4 regions of the Bacillus pacificus genome follow, and region 1 is predicted to be linked to each of the others. Evidence: riboswitches for the same ligand, from Rfam matches in the RefSeq annotation. Region 1 holds a riboswitch; each other region holds the start of a gene.
What was found. A riboswitch is a leader RNA that binds a small molecule or an ion and turns the genes downstream of it on or off. The one in region 1 is predicted to bind S-adenosylmethionine.

Region 1 (4,219 bases):
CATTCTTATTACGAATCACACCAAATAATGCCGAAGCAAACGCCTCACGAGTCGGAACTAAAAAGGCTACATGATATATACCAGTCGTACGCGGCTCTTGCAGTACCCCGTCCTCTAACTTTTCAAGAACAAGTAACGTGTTCTTTCCACCTTTTCCAGATAAATACGCTTTATTCCCCTCTTGCTTAATTACTTCTAAACCTACAACATTCTCGTAAAAAGCAATTTGACGTTCTAAATTTAACACCTTAAATTCAACATGACCAATACGTGTTTTTGGATGAATTTGTACCATGAGTAACTTCCTCCCCAATTTCCTTTTATTTTTATATAAGTTGATGGACAATAGCCACATTCAACGAACATACTTTAATTTTGTTTTTTTGTAGCATCAACTTTCAGCCATTTTTTTGATATTTCGCTTAATGTCCCATCTTGTTCTAATTCTTTCAATGCTTTATTTATATCTTCTAACTTTTCGCTCTTTTTAGCAAATGGAAATGCAATCTCTCCCCATTTAAGTGGACCAAATCCTACTTTCACATTATCTAAATCTGCCTTTTTAATTGTTGTTTCTACTTGCACTTTATCATTATAGTAAGCATCTACACGACCAAGTCCCACTTCATTCAATTCTGCTGTTGGATCTTCTGAGAACGTTTTAATTGTAAAAGCATTATTTTTATTTAAAGCTTTTAATTCTTGTTCCCCGGCTGTACCAAGCCCCACACCTACAGTCTTTCCTTTTAGATCTTCTATCGATTTAATTGTATTATTATCTTTCTTCACCGCGAAAACAGATCCTGAATAAACATATGGAATTGAAAAGTCATATTTCTTTTTTCTTTCCGGAGAAACCGATAATTCATTTGCAATTGTATCAATACGACCCGAGTCTAATAAACCGAATAATCCTTCAAAATCAGAAACGTTCCATTCAACTTTATATCCAGCTTTTTTAGCAGCCGCTTCAATAATTTCAGCATCAAAGCCTTTTACTTTCTCACCCTCTTTAAAAATAAATGGACTACGACCTGCAGACGTCCCAACTTTCACTACTTTTTCATCTGTTTTTTTGCTCGCTGTATCTGAACCACAAGCAGATAAAAGCCCAACCGATACTGTTAATGCCAATGTTAGTAATAATGATGATTTCCTCATAATTTTTCCTCCTAAATAACGAAATGATTGCCTTCTTCTGAAGCATTCAATTGTCGTAAAAACTTTTTCGTACGCTCATTTTGTGGATTCCGAAAAATTTCTTCTGGCGTTCCCTGCTCTACAATAATGCCTTCAGCCATAAATATAATACGGTCCGCTACTTCTTTTGCGAAATTCATTTCATGTGTGACAATAACCATCGTTATATGCTGCCTTGCCAAATCCTTAATGACTTGCAATACCTCGTTCACTAATTCTGGATCAAGTGCAGAAGTCGGTTCATCAAACAATAATACAGCGGGATTTAAAGCCATTGCCCTAGCAATACCTATTCTTTGTTGTTGCCCACCTGATAACATCGTTGGGTAGAAATTTTCTTTTTCAGCTAAACCTACTTGTTTTAATATTTCTCTTGCTATTCTTTTTGCTTCTTCTTCACTTTTTTTCTGTACAACTGTTAATGGCGTTGTAATATTTTGCAATGCTGTTTTATTTTTAAATAAATTATAGTTTTGAAAAACCATTGCTGTTTTTTGGCGTAATTTTATTATTTCCTTTTTATAAAGCTTCTTCACATGAATCTCTAAATCTTCAATTCTAATACTTCCACCCTCTGGTTGTTCTAATAAATTTAAACATCTTAATAGTGTCGATTTACCTGAACCAGAAGGTCCAATAATGACTACTACCTCCCCTTTACCGACAGTAAGTGAGATTCCTTTTAGTACTTCATTACTCTTATAAGATTTATACAAATCACTTATCTCAATCACACATATCACCTCATCCTTGTTACAAATACGGTGCATCAAGTTTCTTTTCTAACTTTTTCTGTCCCCAGCTAATTACGATTGTAATAATCCAATATACAATCGCTACCGCTAAGTAACTTTCCATATAACGATACGATTGTGCCGCTAACATTTTCGCTTGCGCTAAAATTTCAGCCACCCCAAGTGCAAAAGATAACGAAGATTCTTTTAACAATCCAACAAAATTATTTCCAAGTGACGGTACCGCAACCCGAATAGCTTGCGGAAAGATAATCTGTCGCATAGCTTGCGCCTTTGTCATTCCAACTGATAAACAAGCATCCATTTGTCCCGATTCGACAGCATTTAATGAACCTCGAATAATTTCTGACAAATACGCTGCATTATTTAAACTGAGACCAATTAAAGTCGCTTGCATCGCTGTAAGTACTGTAAAGGTTGGGAATATTTGCGGCAATCCGAAATACAACACGAACAATTGAACTAATAAAGGTGTTCCTCTAAAGAAAGATATATATACTCTTGCAATAGAATATAGAAATTTCGTTTTGTTTTTCGTTATGATCGCCAAACCTATCCCTATAACAAAAGAAATAATCATTGAAACTACAGTAATTCCTAAAGTTATGTATACATACTTAAATAATTGCGGAAAACTTTCTAAAAAATACGTTACATCAAACTTCACTCTATCCCCCCTCTCTAAATAAAAAACTCTTCTTACACATATAAGAAGAGTTGAATGTTAATCCATTTCCCCTCATCTTCCAAACGCTTCATACGTTTGCTGGACTTAGCACAGTACTTTTATAGCCTGTTGCTGAGATTTCATCGGGCCAGTCCCTCCATCTCTCTTGATAAGAAAACTAATAAATTTTTCCATTTATTTAGTTGTTATTATGAAGAATACAATTAATAACTAATAATGTCAATAGGAAAACTAAGAATTAAATTCGATAAAGTGAAACTTTAATCAGTGGGGGGTTTCTTCATCCCCCACCTAACCTTCTTTGCTTTCGCTGAATTTTGAGGTGGGGGGTCTTACTGCCCATTAAAGCCGGATAAATTCCCAAACATCTTGTTCCTCACATTCACCTAGTCTTGAAATGTATCACTAATACTGGATAAACTACACAGAAAAAGCCATTATTTCTATTGTTAGTAGAAATAATGGCTTTTTCTAGATTATGATTCTTATCGCATTTTATGTACTTCAGCAACTAACTTTCCGCCCTGAATACCCATATAAAGCTTCACAGGTGCATCATTCGTGTTTTCAAACACTAAGTCTAAGTATGGATATGCAATTGTAGCATCTCTTCCTTGTGGAACGTAACCTACCGTTTTAGAATGTGTTGTTCTCTCTACCATTTTCAAACCAGCTTGATCTGCTGCATTGTATAATGTTGATGATGTTTGACAAACACCACCGCCATATCCATCTACTAATTTACCATCTACAATTTCTTTTCCTAATTGATATCCTTTATCTGGCGTTGTATCACCAATTAATGCATTGAAAGAGAAACGGTCTCCTTTTGCTAATACAACTCCATTTATGCTCGCTGCTGACAAACGAATATTTTCAATACGGCCACCTGTTGAGCCACCTAAATTCGTTTCATATCTACCAATTACCGTACCACTTCCTTGCGCATCACTTAATGTTGCAGTAGGCTTCTTCTCAACAATAGGTAATTGATAGGAAGAATCCCACATACCTACGTTTAATAATTTATCTACTAATTCTTTTTCCATTAATTCATAAGAAGGTTTCCCTTCTTGCCAACTTCCATCAGATCCTAGACGTGAAGGGACCATCTTTTTGTCAACATTTTTTCCAACTTCCCTAGCAACCTTCTCAACTGATTTTTTAAATTTCGCTTCATCTTCAAAATAACCTAGACTCGACAAATCTAGCTTTTTCACTTCCGTACCTGTACGACCATCTACTAAACTAATAGAATCCTGTACTTCTGCTTTAGCCTCTACCGTGTGGCCACCAATATCACTTACTAATGCAACATCACTTACTTTTGTACCACAGCCACTCACTACAGCTACACATAAAACCCCAACTAATATACCCTTTACTTTACGGAACAATATACTCTCCCCTTTTCCCCAATACTACTTTTATGTATTATTTCATTTTTATGTATGTTTTGTTACAATCATTTTACAATATATTTATAAATTGTTACAAGTTATTTTTTACTCTATATAAATTACTCTTTTCTTTTCCAAATGTCTATACATATTTACATAAAAGTTTGAGTTTGATA
Region 2 (4,219 bases), 1.5 Mb from region 1:
CTTAAAAAAGTCTATACTATAGGATATTTTTTTGAATAAGGAGTGCTATTTATTTTTATTTGAAATAAAATATACAATAAAAAAATCTTTATAATTGATAATTATTTATTGTAAAACAATAAATTTTGTATTAAAATCAATATCGTGATAAATCAGTGAGGTGCTTTTTATAGAAAGGTAACAACACTGTTTTTTATTAGAGGAGGTAAAACTATGAACGATCACAATTTGATTATTGAAAATATGGATAACCCTCATGAGTTGGAGAGAATGTATAGAAAAGACCCGAAAGCTTTTAGAAAGTCATTCTCACAAGCATGGGATGAAAAACCTGATTCTCAGGTTCTAGCTGCTTGGTATGAAAGATTACATTTCAAGGAGACGGCAAATAAAGAAAAAGTATCGCTGTTTCAAAAAGGTTTCTTATTCATGGGCATGCTAGCTATTTTAGCAGGGCTAAGCACGAAAATCATTTTCCACTTTGTTGAGCAGGAAGCAATTGCTCCAATTAACTTGGCTTTTGGTGTAATTCCCTTTATCGCTGCTTATTTTGTTTACAATAATACTCCGAAAAAAAGTATTATTTATTCCCTTGCAGCGTTGTTCCTAATTGCCGGGTTGTATCTCAATATGTTGCCATTAAATTATAAAGACAGCAGTATCCTTGCGTATTTACATCTTCCTATATTGCTATGGGTCTTATTGGGACTTGCGTTTACGGGAAATGAATATTCAAAAGGCAGTACAAGATTAGCGTATATTAAATTTAATTTAGAATATTGCCTTCTCTATGCGAGCATGGCAGTGAGTGGAATGATACTAGCAATATTCACCATGCGATTATTTAGCTTTGTTGACTTGGATATAGGAGAGTTCTATTTTAGTAATGTTGTTTTATTTGGAGCTGCCGCTCTCGCTGTAGTGGCTGCATACTTAGTATCATTGAATCTTAAACTTGCTAAAAATATTACGCCATACATATCTAAAATTTTTAGTCCGCTTGTCTTGATCACATTGTTTATTTATCTTATAACGGTAATTTGGGTCGGGAAAAATCCATTCTTGGATCGTAATTTTCTAATGGCCTTTAACGGAATACTCCTTGGTGTATTGGCTGTTACTATATTTTCTATCGTTGAGAGTGATTCAGACGAGAAAAAGAGCATTTCAGATTATATAAATTTCGCCTTAATTGTTCTGGCACTTATTATTGACACTGTAGCATTGTCAGCCATCGTATTCAGACTTTCTTCTTACGGTATTACACCTAATAGACTTGCTGTTTTAGGAGTAAACATACTGATTTGGGCAAATCTCATTTGGATTATGTTTTCCTATATGCGTTTCTTGCAAAACAAATCAGGACCGACAGCTATCCAAGATGCTGTTACGAAGTATTTGCCAATTTACGGACTTTGGGCAGCTTTCGTTATATTTACGTTTCCTTTAATTTTTAATTAGAAAGGAACTGTTAATGTAACGACAAATTTGTTAAAAGAGGATGATAGATGTCATCCTCTTTTAACTGCATCGAAAAATATATTGAAATCATTTTGATGTAATATATAAAAAATTCAGATAATGGAATAAAAACTTCTTATTAAGAGAGGTGGAGGGACTGGCCCTTCGAAGCCTCAGCAACCTAATGTTATATAAAGGTGCTAAATCCTGTAGGATCTAAAAGTCCTAAAAGATAAGAAGATGGTTATAAGTAAACCTTCTTCTTATTTTGAAGAAGGTTTTTTGTATTTTAAAGGATGGTGACGAAGAGAAGGAGAAGAAGAATATGTGAGTAGAGGGGAGAGTACAGTGAAAAGTGAAGTTAGTAATATACAAGAGAATAGCTCTAGTATATGGAGTAATAAAGTTTTTTCTTATTTTTTCTTAGCAAGTTGTATTTCTTTAATAGGTAATTCTATGGTTACACTTGTTTTACCGTTATGGGTAATGAATTTAACAAACTCGCCATCACTCGTTTCGGGGGTAAATATTGCAATTGCAACGGCGGCAATTTTATTTGCACCTGTAACAGGAACGTTAGCAGATCGAATGTCGAGAAGAAAGCTTATGATAATTGCGGATGTTATGAGATGTATCGTTATGATTTTAATTGCAGTTATAGCATTTTATAATAAAATGCTATACATTCCGTTACTAATTTTACTTATCATACGTTCAATTGGGAGTGCTTTATTTACTTCAGCTTCAAATGCAGCGTTAGTAACATATGTGGAAGAAAAGCATGTTCAACAGGCGATTACGCTGAGGCAAATATCAATACAAATCATATCGGTCGCCATTCCTTTAATGGCTAGCTTTTTAATTAGTATTTTTAATTTTCATGGAGTATTTTTATTAGATGCAATTACATTTGTTGTATCATTTTTAATTTTAATGAGAATCAAAATTCCACGTGAATTAAAAGTAGAGAAGAAGAAGCCTTTTTATGAAGATTTTAAAGAGGGATTTTCTGTTATTAATAGTAACAAATCGTTGAAGACATTACTAATGAGCGCTGCGGTCATTAATTTACTTGGAGCAGCATGTATACTTTCACTGCAAGTAATAGTTGTTAGAGAAATGAATCTTTCTACGCGATGGTATAGTATAGTTTTTGCGGCATCACCGATAGGGATTTTAATAGGAGCATTTATTACGAAAAAGATTCGTACATATAAAACGATTACGACTGCTTTTATATGTACTGCGATTATGGGAATTTTTAATGCGGCAATGGGTACGACGTTAAATCTGATATTATTTTCAGTTTATTATTTCCTGTCAGGAATTGCATTTGGAGTAAGTAATGTATATTTTGGAGTGTTGTATAGAAAGTTAATTCCAAATGAAGTGCAAGGAAGATTTTTCGGTTTCTTAAATTCGTTATTACTAGTATCAACTCCGATAGGAATTGCAATAACTGGATATTCCCTAGAGTCAATTTCCGCGTCTATTATATTTATTATTATTGGGATTATTACGTTTGTAGTTTCGGTTATTTCATTTGTATTGATACATAAGAAATAAGTGTTGTATGAAATTTTTCAAAAATAAAAAACGTCCTATTACGGGACGTTTTTTATTATGCGTATTGTCGTTTTTTCTTAATAAGTAACAACACCTGTGAAACACAAGCAAGTACTGGTAGCTCAATTAACGGTCCAATAACGAGTGCAAGTGCAATAAGAGGCTCATTTGGAAAAGCTGTTACAGCAATAGCAAGTGCAACAGGTGAGTTTCTTGCTAACGTTGTTAAGTTTAGACTTACTGTATCTTTATAAGATAAACGCATAACGCGCCCGATGAATTGTCCTAGTACAAAATTAATGATGAAGAACAATAGAACAGGAATGAGTAATAATAAAACGACATTCATATTTTGTAGTAAATATTTACCTTGTGATGCAAACATTGCTACGATTGCTAAACTTAAAAATACAATTTGGGCAGAGCTGAAAAACGGAATGAGTTTATTCTCGAGCGTTTCAGCTTTTTTCAGTTTATTCATAATGAATTTTGTAGCGTGTGCAAGTAAAAATGGTAAGACGATTACGATAACAATACTTTCTACTAAAACAGAAACCGCTACAGTCTTCATAACACCAGCGAATAAAAATAAATAAATGGGAAGGAGTAGTACTTGTAAAATTAAATTTACAGGTAAAATCGCAGTAGAAAGTGCTACATTTCCTTTCGCTATTTCAGTAAAGATTAAGTACCAGTCTGTACACGGAGTAACCATTAACATAATAAATCCAACCCAAAGTGCGGGATGATCTGAAAGAAATAGTGCACCTAATCCCCAAGCGAGTAAAGGTGTCCATAAAAAGTTAATAGTAAGACTTGTTCCCGCAAATTTTAAATTGTGAAATCCGTTTTTTATTTCTTTTAATGGGATGCTGAGGAATAATCCATATAGCATGAAAAATAAGAAGGGAACAATAAATTTGTCTGAATACATATGTATGAAATTAAATTGTCCGAGTACGATGCCGCATGTAACAGCAAAAAGAATAATAAAAGTTTGAATCTTTTCTATAGTGCTCATGAATAAATCCTTTCTAAAATATGAATTTTCCTCTCTAATTTTATTATACAAGTAATAAAGTCGTATTTGGTATTCAATTGTATTTTAGTAAATATTTTTAATTTGAGATTTATTTTTTTATTAAAAGTTACTTGACTAAAGTAAGTTACTATATTACAATCACTTACATAA
Region 3 (4,219 bases), 1.4 Mb from region 1:
TGAGAAGTTATTAACTGCTGAAAAATATGCAGAAATGACAAACCAAGACTAATTATAGTCGACTGAAGGACAGCCTTTGTGCTGTCCTTTTTTATTTTATGTAAAATAATGAACGTAGAATCATATACTAATTATCGTGTGGGAGAACGTTTTTTGGAAAAACTTTTTTGTTTTAAGCTTTATATAGTTCTAGCTGTTTTCGCTTCTTCTTGCAAGGCAAAAAGCGCCTTTACGTCAGAAGCTCCATCCCCCTCGCAATCTGAACGAGCCGCTTGCGCTTTTCTTTGTCCAGCTCCACCTCCTAGCCCTTCATGTCTAAGAACCTTCCGCACGAGAAGACAAAAAGCGTCTTCTGTGCGAAAGAACCTTAGCCAACAGGGCTAAGCAGTCGGTTCCGCTTTTCTTTTGCAAAAATAAACAGGAAACAACATGAAAATAACGAATATACTATATACTAAGTTAAAGGTTGTATAGTATATGGTGATCGGGTGATGACATATGGTTTATGTAGAAAAAGTCATTATTGTAGAAGGTACATCAGATAGAAGAAAGATTGAATCTATTATTCGGGAACCGGTGGAAATTGTTTGTACAAATGGTACAATTGGTTTGTCGAAAATGGATGAGCTCGTTGATCAGTTTTTTGATAAGGAAGTGTATGTACTAGTGGATGCTGATGATGCTGGAGAAAAGTTAAGGAAACAATTTCGAAAAGAATTCCCGCAAGCAGAGCATATTTATATTGATCGCTCGTACCGAGAAGTGGCAACTGCGCCATCTTCACACTTAGCAAATGTATTATGGGGAGCTGACATTGACGTTTATACAGAATATTTACGGTAAGGAATGATAGAAGTGATTGACTGGACAGGAGCCGAAGCTACAGCTCTAATAGAGAATGAAGAAAAAACAGTGTTATATGTATATACTCCAATGTGTGGAACATGCCAATTAGCAAAAAAGATGTTAACTGTCGTTGAGATGACAATTGAAGGTTTGAAAATTGGAATGTTAGATTTAAATTATGCTCCGCATTTCGCGAAAGAGTATGGGATCGAAAGTGTACCTTGTTTACTTGTTTTTGAAAATGGGACACTGATGAAGAAGATATACGCATTTCATTCGGTTGAATATTTATATACGGAATTAAAGTAGGCGGCAAAGTTTTTGTCGCCTCGACATATTTCTCGGGAAATATGTCGAGATGCAGGGTGGTTACAGTATTTGTCGAGCGAAAATAACAGGATTGCTCTTTAGTGAGAGGGAATGGTATGTGTAATAGAAAGTGATATGAAGGATGTGATTTAGAGTGAAATTATATTCTTTGCTGCAATCATTTGTAAATTACGCTAATGGTCAATATCATTTAGAACCGCTTTTAAGACAAGGAGAAAAAACTGTTAATTTCCGCTTTGGAGATGAAAGTTGTTCGTTACAAATTTCAAGAGATTATATAGAGCTGTTGAAAGAAGAAAGAGGAACAGAGCAAATTGTGTGTGTAGATGAAGAAGATGTAAAAGAATTGGTGAACGGCAATGTACGATTGCAAATGTTAATGAACGATGGACGTGTACAATATTCGGGAACGTATCGAACGATGCTATTAGTTGAATCGATGTTTCATATATGTAAACCGATGTCAGTAGGTGCTTAAAATTCTGAAGTTTCATTTTTTGCGAAAATTTCTGTTGACATGGTGTGTGGATATTGATACAATTCAATTCATAAAATATAGATAATTTCATAAATTACAAATCAGACGAAAATGTAATCTGATTTCTCTTATCAAGAGAGGTGGAGGGACTGTGCCCTGTGAAGCCCGGCAACCGTCAACTTTATGTTGAAATGGTGCCAATTCCTGCAAAGCAAATGCTTTGAGAGATGAGAGAGAGGGATAATGTTGTTATATATGCACATAAACCTTTCTGCTTCTCTAAGGCAGAAAGGTTTTTTTGTTGTTTGAATGTGGAGGACATTCAAATAATAAAAGTAGTGATAACGGTGGACTACACGCATTAAACATAAAAAATTGCGGAGTCGATCCAAACAAAAAAGGGGTGATACACCATGATTCTATTAGAGAATGTAAAGAAAATATATAAAGCAAAAAGCGGTGATGTCACTGCTGTAGATAATGCCAATTTAAAAATAGAGAAAGGTGAGATATTTGGTGTTATCGGATATAGTGGCGCTGGAAAAAGTTCTTTAATTCGATTATTCAATCAGTTGGAGAAACCAACTTCAGGCCAAATTACAATTGCAAATCGCGTCATTTCAGCGATTACAGGAAGCGAACTTCGTAAGGCAAGGCAAGAAATCGGAATGATTTTTCAACACTTCAACTTACTTTGGTCACGAACTGTACGTGAAAATATTGAGTTCCCACTTGAAATTGCAGGTGTTGATAAGGCGAAGAGAAGAAAACGCGTGGATGAGTTAATCCATCTTGTTGGATTAGAAGGAAGAGGAGACGCGTACCCATCTCAGCTGAGCGGAGGACAAAAGCAACGTGTTGGTATTGCGAGAGCTTTAGCTAACAATCCGCAAGTACTTTTATGTGATGAAGCAACGTCAGCTCTTGATCCAGAAACGACAGATCAAATTTTAGATCTATTATTAGATATTAATAAACGTCTTGGTTTAACGATTGTACTCATTACACATGAGATGCACGTAATTCGAAAGATTTGTAATCGTGTTGCAGTAATGGAAAAAGGGAAGATTGTAGAAACAGGTCCAGTACTTGATGTGTTCCGTAATCCGCAGCAAGACATTACGAAACGATTTGTACAGCAGTTAACGGATTCTGAAGATACAAATGAAACGATTGAAAGTTTAATTGAAAAATATCCAGATGGAAAAGTAGTTCGTTTGCAGTTTATCGGTGAAGCGGTAGAAAGACCAGTACTTCAAAGATTAATGCAACGCAGTGATATAGAAGTTAGCATTTTGCAAGGAAATATCGCACAAACGAATAACGGCTCTTACGGTAGTTTAGTTGTTCATTTAAATGGTGAGGAAACAGCGATTCAGCAAGCAATAGAGGGAATACATCAAGATCAAGTAGAGCTGGAGGTGATTGCACATGGATAAGTTACTCACAAATGTTGATTGGAATCAAATGTTAGAAGCAACTGGTGAAACGTTATATATGACGGCAATCGCCGCTCTTGCCACATTTGTTTTAGGACTCATTTTAGGATTGTTACTCTTTATGACAGCGAAAGATAATTTATGGGAAAACAAAGCGGTTAACACAGCGATTGGAGCTTTCGTAAACATTTTCCGCTCGATACCGTTCATTATTTTAATCATTTTATTAATTCCATTCACAAAGATTTTGCTTGGAACAATTCTTGGAGCGAGTGCAGCACTTCCAGCTTTAATTATTGGAGCGGCACCATTTTATGCAAGAATGGTTGAAATTGCACTTCGCGAAATTGATAAAGGTGTAATTGAAGCTTCAAAAGCGATGGGAGCAAAAACAAGCACAATTATTTTGAAAGTGTTAATTCCAGAATCGTTACCAGCGTTAGTATCTGGTATTACGGTTACGACAATTGCTTTAGTGGGCTATACAGCAATGGCGGGAGTTGTTGGTGCTGGTGGTCTTGGAACACTTGCTTATTTAGAAGGATTCCAACGAGGAAATAACGACGTAACAATCGTTGCGACAATTTGTGTATTATTAGTTGTATTTTTCATTCAGTGGATTGGTGATCGTGTAACGACTCGAATAGATAAACGATAATAAAAAACGGGAGGATGTTTCAAATGAAAAAATTATTACTTACAGCACTGATTTCAACTTCAATTTTGGGGCTAGCTGCTTGTGGCGGAAAAGATAAAGATGAAAAGAAACTTGTTGTGGGGGCTTCTAACGTACCGCATGCGGTTATTTTAGAAAAGGCTAAACCTTTATTAGAGAAAAAAGGAATTGAGTTAGAAGTGAAAAAATTCCAAGACTACGTATTACCAAATAAATCGTTAGCGGATAAGGATTTAGATGCAAACTACTTCCAGCACATTCCGTATTTAGAAAAAGAAATGAAAGATAAAAAATATGATTTTGAAGTAGCAGGAAAGATTCATTTAGAACCGATTGGTGTATATTCTCAAAAATATAAGAGCTTAAAAGAACTTCCAGACGGAGCGACAATTATTATGAGTAATTCAGTTGCTGACCATGGACGTGGTCTAGCAATTTTACAAAAAGAAG
Region 4 (4,219 bases), 1.9 Mb from region 1:
GCTGATGCAATGTTTTACGTAACAAATCAAGTTATGAAATTTGCACCATTTGGTGTGTTTGCACTAATTGGAGTTACAGTTTCTACATTTGGTCTTTCTTCATTAATTCCATTAGGGAAATTATTAATTGTAGTATACGGGGCAATGATTTTCTTCGTTGTAGTCGTATTAGGACTTACAGCGAAAATATTTGGAATTAACATTTTCCAATTCTTTAAGATTTTAAAAGATGAACTGATCTTAGCGTACTCTACAGCAAGTTCAGAAACAGTTTTACCAAAAATCATGGAGAAAATGGAGAAGTTTGGTTGTCCAAAGGCAATTACATCTTTTGTTATTCCGACAGGTTATTCATTTAACTTAGATGGATCAACTTTATATCAAGCAATTGCGGCTATTTTCTTAGCACAAATGTATGGTATTGATTTATCTATTACACAACAAATTACATTATTACTTGTATTAATGCTTACATCAAAAGGTATTGCGGGTGTACCTGGCGTATCATTCGTTGTATTATTAGCGACACTTGGTACAGTAGGTATTCCAGCTGAAGGTTTAGCCTTTATTGCTGGTATTGACCGTATTTTAGATATGGCCCGTACAGCAGTTAACGTTGTAGGTAACTCTTTAGCAGCTGTAGTTATGTCTAAGTGGGAAGGTCAGTATGACGCTGAAAAAGGACAAGCCTACTTGAAAGAAATTTCTAATAAGCAAGCAGCTTAATTATAATTTGAACAAGCTCTCACATAATATGTGGGGGCTTTTCTATATAGAAAGGGAGCAGACGAAATGAAACGTAAATATGGTGACGGTTCTTCGTGGAAGCGACTAATAGAGAGGGATTATACTGTTAAGCAAATAGAAGAAGGAATGCTAGGAATACTGGAAATAAAAAAGGTGAGAGAACCTAGTTTTAAAGCATATGATGGTAAGGAACTTTGTATTGCTGGTAATCAGTATACGTGGATTCAATATTTCATAGATGGGAAAAACTTTGCGATTACAGCTATGTTAGATGATCAGAAAAAATTAGTGCAATATTATATCGATGTGGCGAAAGAATATGAAATAGATGACTGTGGCTTACCATATTTTGATGATTTATATTTAGATGTAGTGTTATTACCGAATGGTAAAATGTATGTACTCGATGAAGATGAGCTAGAGGATGCTTATAAAAGTGGCGATGTTACAAAAGAAGAGTATGAGTTAGCTTGGTACACTACGAAATGGATCATAGCTGCAATAAAAAATAGTGAATTTTATTGGATTTCAATATTGGAAGAAGAAATCAAAAAGTTAAAATGATTATTGTATTCAAATTTTTGTATAATTACCAAAAAAATCTATACAAAAAATAATTGACTTTTGTTTTGTAAGCGAGTAAAGTTAGGGAAGAAATTATTATTAAAAAATAAATATGAAACCTTCTTATAAAGAGAGGCGGAGGGACTGGCCCTACGATGCCTCGGCAGCGGACTCGATTTCAGAGTGCTGTGCCAAATCCAGCAAGCATATGCTTGAAAGATGAGAAGAGCGTTTCTTATAGATGTATAAGACCTCTTCTCGTTGGAAGAGGTCTTTTGTTATTCATTAGAAAAAGGTTGAAACTAGGGAGAGATGGTACTTTGAAAGAAACGAGAGGAAATGGTTTGGCATTATTACCACTTGGGATATTTTTGGCGCTATTTATTGGTTCTGGAATTATTACAGGTGATTTCTATAAATTGCCGATACTTGTAGCAATTTCAATTGCTGTAGGAGTCGCTTTAGCAATGAATCGTAAAGAAAGTTTTCATGTAAAAGTGGAACGATTTGCTAAAGGTGCAGGGAACCCAGACATTATGATTATGGTTCTGATTTTTGTACTGGCAGGAGCATTTTCTGAAACAGCAAAAGGGATGGGTGGCGTTGATTCTACAGTTAACTTAGCGTTATCGATTTTACCACAAGGATTTATCGTAGCTGGCATTTTCGTTATAGGAGCATTTATTTCATTAGCGATGGGAACTTCAATGGGAACAATTGCTGCATTAGCACCAATTGCTGTAGGTATTAGTGGGCAAACTGATATCTCAATTGCACTTACGATGGCTACTGTTGTTGGCGGAGCGATGTTTGGTGATAATTTATCATTTATTTCAGATACAACAATCGCAGCTGTACGTTCACAAGGAACAGAAATGAAAGATAAGTTTAAAACGAACTTTTTAATTGTATTACCAGCAGCTATTATTACAATTGTACTATTAGTAATCATTACTTTAGGAAGCGATACGCAGATTAAAACGCATAGCTTTGACTGGATAAAGATTTTACCGTATGCAGGAGTACTTATTACAGCGCTACTTGGTTGGAATGTACTTATCGTGTTAACTGGTGGAACTGTACTATCTGGGGTTATCGGTCTTTTAGATGGAAGTTATACGTTAGAGAGTTTCTTTAAAAGTGTAACGACTGGAATGGGCGGTATGATGGAGTTAGTATTACTTGCTATTTTAATTGGCGGTATGGTCGAATTGATTCAATATAATGGTGGCATTCAATATTTAATGAATATTTTAACGCGTAACATTCGTTCAAAAAAAGGAGCAGAGTTCGGTATAGCTGGTTTAGTAGGTATGACGAATATGTGTACAGCGAATAATACCATTTCTATTATCTTTACAGGTCCGCTTGCGAAAAACATTGCAGATCAATATGAAATTGATCCTCGTAAATCAGCGAGTGTATTAGATCTTTTCTCGTGCTGTGTGCAAGGGTTAATTCCGTATGGTGCGCAAATGTTAACAGCAGCAGGATTTGCGGCGTTATCTCCAATTGAACTGTTACCATATGCGTTTTATCCAATCTTAGTTGGCGTATGTGGAATCATTTCTATATTAATTGGTTTCCCGAGGTTTTCTAAAGTAGCGGAAAAAAAAGAGTATCATAAAACAGCATAATGAAAATGAAGTGTATGAAAAGTAACGAAAGCCGTACAGAGAATGTTCTCTGTACGGCTTTTTATGTGCGGGAAAAGAGTGAACGATCCCATGCTACCGTATGTTTTTACAAAAGGCTGAATGCAACTCGGTCTTAAGTCTGAGTTAAAAACGGTTCTTAAGCTCGTTATGGAAAAAAGAAAAAATAGTTAAGATAAGAGTATCAAATCGAAGGGAGGCAAGCACAAGATGAAACAATTTCTAGCGTTTATCGCGGCTGGTATTTTAGCTTTAATTGCTCTTGGTAGTCTTGCTGGTATTGTAGGATTCGCAATCGGAGCAGGAGTTGTGTACTGGAGCTATAAATCATTTGTGCGAGCACAATCATTTTTTGGAAAGTTAGCTTGGGGTATTGTTGGTTTGATCGGCTTGTCCATCGCCCTTTCTCATTCCCCAGCATTAATCGGTATAGCAGCATTAGTAGTTTTATACTACGGATACCGTGAGTGGAAAAAAGAAAAAGATGTAGTTGTTGATTCTGCTCCAGAAAGTTCTAAACCATATAGCAACTTTGAAGATGAGTGGAACAAGTTAATGAAAAACTAATATAAAATCAATCAAATCAAATTTATAAAGTAGAAGAGAGGAAGATTATAATGAAACAATCTTTATTCGGACGTGTACGCGATGCAATTTTAGCAGATTTTCATAATGTGTTAGATGAGAAAGAAAGAAAAAACCCAATTGCTATGTTAAACCAATATTTACGTGATAGTGAGCGTGAAATAACAAAAATTGAGAAGTTAATTCAGCGTCATAAAACATTAAAATCTAACTTTGCTCGTGAGCTTGAGCAAGCACGTTATTTCGTGAATAAAAGATCTAAGCAAGCGATCATCGCTCAAGAAGCAGGCGAACTACAACTACATGAGCGTGCATTAGAAGAAGTAGCTTATTATGAAGGGCAAGTAACTCGATTAGAAGAAATGTATGCAGGTGTTGTAGAACAAATTGATGAGCTAGAGCGTCGTCTTTCTGAAATGAAAAATAAATTAAAAGAAATGCACGCAAAACGTATGGAATTAATGGCACGTGAAAATATGGCACATGCAAATCGTCGTATGAATACTGCGATGCATAAAATGGATGAAAATAATCCATTCTTACGCTTTGAAGAAATTGAAGATCATATTCGCGACTTAGAAACTCGTATGAACGAGGAGCATGAACGTGACACATTTGATATGAAGATTGCAAAGCTGGAGCGTGAAATGAAAGAAAAGAATGATGTA

Region 2: another riboswitch for S-adenosylmethionine. It lies ahead of LMD38_RS17115 (MFS transporter); the one in region 1 lies ahead of LMD38_RS09470 (amino acid ABC transporter permease).
Region 3: another riboswitch for S-adenosylmethionine. It lies ahead of LMD38_RS01885 (methionine ABC transporter ATP-binding protein); the one in region 1 lies ahead of LMD38_RS09470 (amino acid ABC transporter permease).
Region 4: another riboswitch for S-adenosylmethionine. It lies ahead of LMD38_RS19175 (Na+/H+ antiporter NhaC family protein); the one in region 1 lies ahead of LMD38_RS09470 (amino acid ABC transporter permease).

What each region holds. Positions count from the first base shown of each region.
Region 1 covers NZ_CP086328.1:1,822,222-1,826,440, reverse strand. Annotated here, with positions in the region: gene LMD38_RS09485 (VOC family protein) at 1-295, opposite strand, end outside; gene LMD38_RS09480 (amino acid ABC transporter substrate-binding protein) at 370-1,161, opposite strand; gene LMD38_RS09475 (amino acid ABC transporter ATP-binding protein) at 1,173-1,934, opposite strand; gene LMD38_RS09470 (amino acid ABC transporter permease) at 1,954-2,622, opposite strand; SAM riboswitch class I at 2,692-2,798, opposite strand; gene LMD38_RS09465 (VanW family protein) at 3,129-4,040, opposite strand.
Region 2 covers NZ_CP086328.1:3,278,131-3,282,349, reverse strand. Annotated here, with positions in the region: gene LMD38_RS17120 (DUF4153 domain-containing protein) at 214-1,461, shown strand; SAM riboswitch class I at 1,595-1,700, shown strand; gene LMD38_RS17115 (MFS transporter) at 1,810-3,027, shown strand; gene LMD38_RS17110 (arsenic resistance protein) at 3,083-4,048, opposite strand.
Region 3 covers NZ_CP086328.1:389,934-394,152, forward strand. Annotated here, with positions in the region: gene gcvH (glycine cleavage system protein GcvH) at 1-52, shown strand, start outside; gene LMD38_RS01870 (toprim domain-containing protein) at 499-843, shown strand; gene LMD38_RS01875 (thioredoxin family protein) at 847-1,155, shown strand; gene LMD38_RS01880 (hypothetical protein) at 1,310-1,654, shown strand; SAM riboswitch class I at 1,780-1,888, shown strand; gene LMD38_RS01885 (methionine ABC transporter ATP-binding protein) at 2,068-3,093, shown strand; gene LMD38_RS01890 (methionine ABC transporter permease) at 3,086-3,751, shown strand; gene metQ (methionine ABC transporter substrate-binding lipoprotein MetQ) at 3,775-4,219, shown strand, end outside.
Region 4 covers NZ_CP086328.1:3,697,078-3,701,296, reverse strand. Annotated here, with positions in the region: gene gltP (glutamate/aspartate:proton symporter GltP) at 1-726, shown strand, start outside; gene LMD38_RS19180 (ribonuclease FAU-1 family protein) at 793-1,311, shown strand; SAM riboswitch class I at 1,432-1,537, shown strand; gene LMD38_RS19175 (Na+/H+ antiporter NhaC family protein) at 1,632-2,948, shown strand; gene LMD38_RS19170 (lmo0954 family membrane protein) at 3,177-3,533, shown strand; gene LMD38_RS19165 (PspA/IM30 family protein) at 3,584-4,219, shown strand, end outside.